DNA from 2 places in the Geodermatophilus maliterrae genome. Region 1 is predicted to be linked to the other one. Evidence: riboswitches for the same ligand, from Rfam matches in the RefSeq annotation. Region 1 holds a riboswitch; the other holds the start of a gene.

Region 1 (4,108 bases):
CCCGACGGTCCGGAGCTGCGCTACTACGACAACCGCTTCCCCGTCGCACCGGGCACCGGCGAGGGCACCCCGCAGGAGGTGCACGACCGGCAGCACTACGAGCTGGTGGACTGGCGGCGCGCGGACACCGACCTGAACTACCGGCGGTTCTTCGCGATCAACACCCTCGCCGGGCTGCGGGTCGAGGACCCCGAGGTCTTCGACGCCACCCACGAGCTGGTGCTGCGACTGGTCTCGCAGGGCGCCGTCGACGGGCTGCGGATCGACCACCCCGACGGCCTGGCCGACCCGAAGGGCTACCTCGACCGGCTGGCCGAGGCCTCCGGCGGGCGCTGGACCGTGGTGGAGAAGATCCTCGAGCCGGGCGAGGACCTGCCGGAGAGCTGGGCGACGGCCGGCACCACCGGCTACGACGCGCTCGCCGAGGTCGACGACGTCCTGGTGGACCCGGCCGGCGAGGCGGCGCTGACCGCGCTGGACACCGAGCTGTCCGGGCGCGAGGTCGACTACGCGCAGCTGGTCCACGACTGCAAGCGCGAGGTGACCGACGGGATCCTCGGCTCGGAGGTCGCCCGCCTGGTGCGGGTGATCGGCGAACTGCCGGGCGTCGACCGCGCGCAGCAGACCGAGGCGCTGGCCGAGCTGCTGGCCACCTTCGGCGTCTACCGCAGCTACCTGCCCGACGGGCGCGGGCACCTCGACGCCGCGGTGTCCACCGTCCGGGACCGCCGGCCCGACCTGGTCGCGGCCGTGGACGCGCTGCACTCGGTGCTGTCGCAGGCCGGCACCGAGGCGGCCACCCGCTTCGAGCAGACGAGCGGCCCGGTGATGGCCAAGGGCGTCGAGGACAGCGCCTACTACCGCTGGGCGCGGTTCGTGGTGCTCAACGAGGTGGGCGGCGACCCGGCCCGCTTCGGCAGCACGGTCGAGGAGTTCCACGAGGCGCAGGGCCGCCGGGTCGCGCGCAGGCCCGAGTCGATGACCACGCTGACCACCCACGACACCAAGCGCAGCGAGGACACCCGGGCCCGCCTGGCCGTCCTCGCCGAGGTGCCGACCGAGTGGGCGGAGCTCGTGCGGCGGTGGCTGTCCCGGCACCCGCTGTCCGACCGGCCGCTGGCCCACCTGGTCTGGCAGAACCTGGTGGGCGCCTGGCCGCTGGCGCGCGAGCGGGCGCACGCCTACGCCGAGAAGGCCGCCCGCGAGGCCGGCACCTCGACCACCTGGACCGACGTCGACGAGGCGTTCGAGACCCGGCTGCACGCACTGGTCGACGCCGCCTACGACGACGCGACGACCAACGCCGAGGTCGAGGAGTTCGTCGCCCGCACCGGCCCGGCCGGGCGGTCCAACGCGCTGGCGCAGAAGCTGCTGCAGCTCACGATGCCCGGCGTCCCCGACGTCTACCAGGGCACCGAGCTGGAGGACCGCTCGCTGGTCGACCCGGACAACCGCCGCCCGGTCGACTACGACCGGCGCCGGGAGCTGCTGGCCCGGCTCGACGGCGGGGAGGTGCCCCCCGTCGACGACACCGGCGCGGCCAAGCTGCTCGTCGTCTCCCGGGTGCTGCGGTTGCGCCGGGACTCCCCGGAGCTGTTCGCCGGCTACCGCCCGGTCGAGGTCACCGGGTCGGCCGCCGGTCACGTGGTCGCCTTCGACCGGGGCGCCGAGGGGCAGGACGGCGCGGTGACCGTGGCGACCCGCCTGCCGGTCGGCCTGGCCGCCGCCGGCTGGGGCGACACCGCGCTGGCCCTGCCGACCGGCGCCTGGCGCGACGTCCTCACCGGCGCGCGCGTCGTCTCCGACGCCGGCGGCACGCCGGTGGGCGAGCTCCTGGCCCGGCTGCCGGTGGCCCTGCTGGTCCGCGACTGAGGTCGAGGTCACACCGCCGCGGGAGGACGCCCGCCCGCGGCGGTGTGACCAGCGGTGACGCGGACGGCCCTCCGGGCCGACGCGGGCCGACACGCCCGGGACCCCTGGGGCGCGACGTGCCCCGCCGTGACCCGGCCGTTACCTTTGCCCGCGCACCCGGCCGACAGAGAGCCGGGCGCCGGAGCCGATCCGCCCAACCCCGTCCGTCGGCGTCCGTTCCTCCTGCACCGCCAGGACGGGGGTGGGGGACCCACTTCGACGGTCGCCGCCGTGCCACGGGGGCCAGGCAGCACCGTCTCGGGGTGAAGCCGCACGTCGTGCGGCCGGGGCACCGATCGCTCCGAACCCGACAGCTCACCTCGCAGGCGGCGGATCGGAGTACAGCCATGTCCTCGTCCACGTCCGTCACCGGTCGCCGGCGCGCCTCGACGCCGCAGCGGATGGCCACGCTGGCCCGCCGCACCGCCGTCACCGTCGGCATCGCGGCCACCTCGATCGGCGTCCTCGCCGGCCCGGCCTCCGCGGCCGCGCCCAACGACTGGGACGCCGTCGCCCAGTGCGAGTCCAGTGGCAACTGGAGCATCAACACCGGCAACGGCTACTACGGCGGCCTGCAGTTCAGCCAGAGCACCTGGGCGGCCTTCGGCGGCCTCGACCACGCCCCGCGCGCCGACCTGGCGAGCAAGGCGCAGCAGATCGCCGTCGCCGAGCGCACGCTCGACGTGCAGGGCCCGGGTGCCTGGCCCAGCTGCGGCAAGGCCCTCGACCCGTCCGCGCCCGAGGCCGGCGCGGCCCCGGCCGCGGCGCCCGCCCCTGCCCCGGCCCCGGCGGCGGCTCCGGCTCCCGCTCCGGCCGCCGCTCCGGCGGAGGCCGGGGGCGACTCCCACACCGTCGAGCGCGGTGACACGCTGGGCAGGATCGCCCACGCGCACGGCGTCGACGGGGGCTGGCGGGCGCTGTTCGCGGCCAACCGCGACTCGGTCGGCAACCCGAACCGCATCCACGTCGGTCAGGTGCTGCAGCTCCCGTGAGCCGCACGGCAGCCGGGGGGAGCTCCTCCCCCCGGCTGCCGTACCGCCCCGGGGTTGACCGCAACCCGGGTGGGCACACCTCCCCGGTCACCCCGCCGACTCCTGGAGGCCCCTGCATGTCCGCACCCGTCGAGTTCGCCGTCTGGGCGCCGGTCCCCGAGCGGGTCCGCCTGCAGGTCGACGGGTCGGTGCACGAGATGCGCCGGGACGACGCCGGCTGGTGGCGGGCCGAGGTCGAGGCCGCACCGGAGGCCGACTACGGCTACCTGCTCGGCGAGGACGACACCCCCCGTCCCGACCCGCGCTCGCGGCGCCAGCCCGAGGGCGTGCACGGCCTCTCCCGCCGCTTCGACCCGGCCGCGTACGCGTGGGGCGACCGTGCGTGGACCGGGCGCCCGCTGGCCGGCGGCGTCGTCTACGAGGTGCACGTCGGCACCTTCACCCCCGAGGGCACGCTGGACGCCGCGATCACGCGGCTGGACCACCTGGTCGACCTCGGCGTCGACTTCGTCGAGCTGCTGCCGGTCAACGGCTTCGACGGCACGCACAACTGGGGCTACGACGGCGTCCTCTGGTACACGGTGCAGGAGAGCTACGGCGGCCCGGCGGCCTACCAGCGCTTCGTCGACGCCTGCCACCAGCGCGGCCTCGGCGTCGTCCAGGACGTCGTCTACAACCACCTCGGCCCGTCCGGGAACTACCTGCCCCTCTACATGCCGATCTTCGCCGAGGGCGGCGCCAACACCTGGGGCGAGTCGGTCAACCTGTCGGGCCCGGACTCCGACGAGGTCCGCCGCTACATCGTCGACAACGCGCTGATGTGGCTGCGCGACATGCACGTCGACGGGCTGCGGCTCGACGCCGTCCACGCGCTGGTCGACGAGCGGGCCACCCACGTGCTCGAGGAGCTGGCCCGCGAGGTCGACCGGCTGTCGGTGGCCGAGGGCCGGCCGCTCACGCTGATCGCCGAGAGCGACCTCAACGACCCGCGCACGGTGACCCCGCGAGCGGCCGGCGGCCTGGGCATGACCGGGCAGTGGAGCGACGACTTCCACCACGCGCTGCACGCCACGCTCACCGGCGAGGGCCAGGGCTACTACCGCGACTTCGCCGACGCCGGGCTCGCCGGGCTGGCCAGGACGCTGACCGGCGCGTTCTTCCACGACGGCGCCTGGTCGAGCTTCCGCCGCCGCCACCACGGCCGG
Region 2 (4,108 bases), on a different contig from region 1:
AGCTGCAGCGGGAGCAGGTCGACGTCGACGTGCAGACGGCGGCCAACTGGCGGGCCCACCTCGACCGGCTGGGCGCGGCAGGGGTGCAGCCGCCGCCGGCGGCGGCCCTGCTCGACCCGGTGGCCGGCCTGCCGGCCGGGCTGGCGCCGGTCGGCGCGGCCGACGGGGGCGCCCAGCCGGGTGCCGCGCAGCTGCCCCGCCAGCCGACGTCGCTGCTCGTGCTGCCCGCGGAGACGGTCACGGCGGTCACCGCGGCGATGGACGCCCTGGGCAGGCCCTACGCCCCGGGGACGGCCGGCCCGGACTCCTGGGACTGCGGCTCGCTGGTCTCCTCGGTCTACGGCGCCGCCGGTGTCGACCTGCCCGACGACCAGGCCGGGCTCTACGCCGTCACCACGCCGGTCGACCTCGCCGACGTCCTGCCCGGGGACCTGGTCTTCCTCGGCACGCCGGAGGCCGGTCTGGGCCACGTCGGCATCGCCCTGGACCGGCAGACGATGCTGGCCGCCGACGGCCGGGCCGGAGCGGTCGTCGTCCGGCGGTTGCCCGCCGACCAGGTGCTGCACGTCGGCCGGCCGAGCCTGGGGCCGCGGCCGGAGCAGCCGGCGCCCGGGCCGACCGGGGGCGCACTGCCGGTCGAGTGCGGCAACCCCGTGTACCCGCCGAGCTCCGCCGGCGGCCGTTCCTGGGGCGGCTATCCCAACGGCCTGATCCCGCCGAGCGCGCTGTGCCCGCTGGGCGTGGCCGGCCACGCGCTGCGCTGCGACGCGGCCGCGGCGTGGCGGGCGATGAGCGAGGCGTTCGCCGACGCCTTCGGCGAGCCGGTCTGCATCACCGACTCCTACCGCACCTACGCCGGCCAGGTGCGCCTCTACGGCGAGAAGCCGGCGCTCGCGGCGGTCCCCGGGACCAGCAACCACGGCTGGGGCCTGGCGGTGGACCTGTGCGGCGGCATCGAGACCTTCGGCACCCCGCAGTACGCCTGGATGGTCGCCAACGCCGGCCGCTTCGGCTGGCTGCACCCGACGTGGGCCGACCCGGGCAACGGCCGCGAGGAGCCCTGGCACTGGGAGTACGCGGGCGGCTGAGCCGGGACTGTCGGTGGTCGTCCCTAACGTGCGCGACAACCGACAGGGAGACCGTCCCGACCGCGGCCCGGCAGCGGGCGGCGCGGCCGGGACACCGGAGGGACACGGCCATGCTCATCGACTGCGACACGTGCACCGCGCGCGGTGCCGGCTGCGCCGACTGCGTCGTCACCGCCCTGCTGGGCGCACCGCCGGGGGAGCGGCACACCGAGCCCGTGCTGCTGCCGGTGCCCCCCGTCCCGGCGGCCCGCACGACCGACGACGTCGTCCTCCCGCGACCCGGTGTGGTGGTGGAGTTCGACGACGTCGAGCGGCGCGCCGTCCGGGCCCTCGCCGAGGGCGGCCTGGTGCCGCCGCTGCGCCACCGGCCCTCGACGGCCGGGCGGGACGAGTCGCGCGGCGGGCGTCCGGCGGGGCGTCGCCGCACCGGCTGAGCCGGGCAGGACGGGGACACACCGTGCGCCGCTGTGGACATCTCGCCACGCCCCGGAGTGTCGGGATCGTCCACCGTGCGTCTTCCCACAGTTCCCGGGACCCCCGTTTGTCACAACTGCATCACGTCCGTACTGTGGCCGCCGTTCGGCCGGGTGGTCGTCACCCGATGCGAGGTGGCCTCGGCCGGACACCGCCGAGTCACCGGACGCCGCCCCTGGGCGGGCGCGAGGTGAGCCGGGGACCCACCGCAGCACTGGGGTGAGTTCTCGTGTGCGCCGGAGCTCCTCCGGCGCACGGAGATAGGGCACGTCTTCCCAGCCCGAACCCGTCAGCTAACTCGGTAGGCGGTTGCTGAGGAAGAACGGAGAGCCGCCGCCCGTGGCGACCCCCCGCCCTGCCCTGGGGCATGCGCGCGCACAGTCCACCGCCCGCCGTACCGCCGGTCCCGTCGCCGGCCCGCACCGCCGCCCCCCGCTGCTCCGCCGTCTCGGCCGGGTCGCGCTCGTGGGCGCCACCGCCAGCCTGGTGCTGGCCCTGCTGCCCGGTACCGCGACGGCCGACCCCGAGCAGGCCACCAGTCCCGAGCAGGCCGCCCAGCTCGCCGCCGATGCCGGTCACCGGCTCGAGGTCGTCGCCGAGCAGGTCAACGAGGCCCGCGAGGTGCTCGCCCAGCAGCGGACCGCCGTCGGCGACGCCGACCGGGCGGCCGCCGACGCGCGGGCCGAGCTCGACGCGCTCGACGGGCAGATCCGGCAGGTGGCCCGCACCGCCTACACCGGCGGCGACACCATGCCCGAGCTGGACCTGCTGATGACCAGCGACTCCGCCGAGGACTTCGTCAGCCGGCTGGCCGTGCTCGACCAGATCGCCGGCCACACCACCGACGTCATGGCCGAGGTCGGTGAGGCCGCCGCCGCGGCCACGCAGGCGCGGGCCGACGCCGAGGCCGCCGAGGCCGACGCGCAGCGCACCCTGGAGGACCTGAGCGCCCAGGAGGCGCGGCTCCAGGACGACATCGCCGACTACCAGGAGCAGGTCGCCGCGCTGACCGCCGCCCAGCAGGAGGCGGCGGCAGCCGCGCAGCGGGCCCTGGCCGCGCAGCAGTCCGGCGGCACGGTCGGCCAGAGCGCCCCGGCCCCGGCGGCCCCGGCCGCTCCCGCCGCCCCCGCGGCTCCGGCAGCTCCCGCCGCCCCCGCGGCTCCGGCTGCCCCCGCCGCGGCTCCGGCCGGTGGAGGGAGCACCGCGGCCCAGGGGGCGGTGCAGACGGCGCTGGCGCAGGTCGGCGACGCCTACGTCTGGGGCGCCGGCGGTCCGGACGCCTTCGACTGCTCCGGCCTGACGCAGTACGCCTACGCCGCGGCGGGGGTCAGCCTCCCGCACTCCAGCCGCATGCAGTCGCAGATGGGCACCGCCGTCTCGCGGTCGCAGCTGCAGCCGGGTGACCTGATCTTCTACTACAGCCCGGTCAGCCACGTGTCGATGTACATCGGCAACGGTCAGATGGTGCACGCCTCGACCTCCAGCGAGCCGGTGAAGGCCGTGTCGGTCGACTCCATGGGCGGCATCACCGCCATCCGCCGCGTCGTCTGAACACCCCTCTGCCCCCCTCGACAACGCTCAGGGCGGGGCCGGGCGCGAGGGCCGGCGACCCACCCGGGTCGCCGGCCCTCGCCCCGTCCGGAACGGGGTGGGACCGGAGCCCGGACGACGCCGCCTAGGATCGGCCGGGTGAGCCCTCGCCGGGCCGCCCTGCTGGTCGCGGCCGTGCTCGGTGCCGCGCTCGTGGTCCTCATCGCCGTCCGCACGCCGTGGACCCTGCTGCCCGCGCCGCCCGGTGGCACCACGCCGGTCAGCGCCGACGCGGGGCTGCCGGCCGAGGCCCTCCGGCGGGCCGAGGCCCTCGCCGCCGACATCCGCCCCGCCTCGCTGGCGGGCCTGCTGCTCGGGCTGACCGTCTCCGCCCTGCTGGGTCTCACCCGGCTGGGCAGCCGGCTGGTGACCGCGGTCGCGCGCCCCCTCGGCGGGCGCTGGGTCTGGCAGGTGCTGCTCGGCACGGTCGCCCTGGTCGTGATCGGCCGGCTGGCCACGCTGCCGGTGTCGGCCTACGGCGAGGTGGTGCGGCACCGCTACGGCCTGTCCACCCGCTCGTGGCCGCTGTGGCTGCGCGACGTCGCCGTCTCCACGGCCATCGACGCCGGCCTCACCGCGCTCGGCCTGCTCGTGCTGGTCGCACTGGCCCGGCGGGCGCCGGGCGCCTGGTGGGCGTGGGCGGCGGCCGGGGCGGCCGGGCTCGTGGTGGCGGGCTCCTTCCTCTACCCGGTGGTCATCGAGCCGGCGTTCAACAGCTTCCAGCCGCTGCCGGCCGGGCAGCTGCGCAGCGACCTGCTGGAGCTGGCCGAGGAGAGCGGCACCCCGGTCGACGACGTGCTGGTCGCCGACGCCTCCCGGCGGACGACGTCGCTCAACGCCTACGTCTCCGGCTTCGGCTCCACCCGCCGCGTCGTCCTGTACGACACGCTGCTCGCCGACGTCCCCGACGCCGAGGTCGAGTCGATCGTCGCGCACGAGCTGGGCCACGTGGCCAC

What was found. Region 1 has a riboswitch for cyclic di-AMP ahead of ABQ292_RS21765 (transglycosylase family protein). Riboswitches for the same ligand answer to the same signal wherever they lie in the genome.
Region 2: another riboswitch for cyclic di-AMP. It lies ahead of ABQ292_RS15335 (C40 family peptidase); the one in region 1 lies ahead of ABQ292_RS21765 (transglycosylase family protein).

Annotation. Positions count from the first base shown of each region.
Region 1 is NZ_JBFNXQ010000099.1:6,822-10,929, forward strand. It holds gene treY (malto-oligosyltrehalose synthase) at 1-1,872, shown strand, start outside; cyclic di-AMP (ydaO/yuaA leader) riboswitch at 2,126-2,255, shown strand; gene ABQ292_RS21765 (transglycosylase family protein) at 2,259-2,903, shown strand; gene treZ (malto-oligosyltrehalose trehalohydrolase) at 3,020-4,108, shown strand, end outside.
Region 2 is NZ_JBFNXQ010000048.1:30,453-34,560, reverse strand. It holds gene ABQ292_RS15345 (NlpC/P60 family protein) at 1-1,088, shown strand, start outside; gene ABQ292_RS15340 (hypothetical protein) at 1,199-1,522, shown strand; cyclic di-AMP (ydaO/yuaA leader) riboswitch at 1,705-1,885, shown strand; gene ABQ292_RS15335 (C40 family peptidase) at 2,028-3,113, shown strand; gene ABQ292_RS15330 (M48 family metalloprotease) at 3,252-4,108, shown strand, end outside.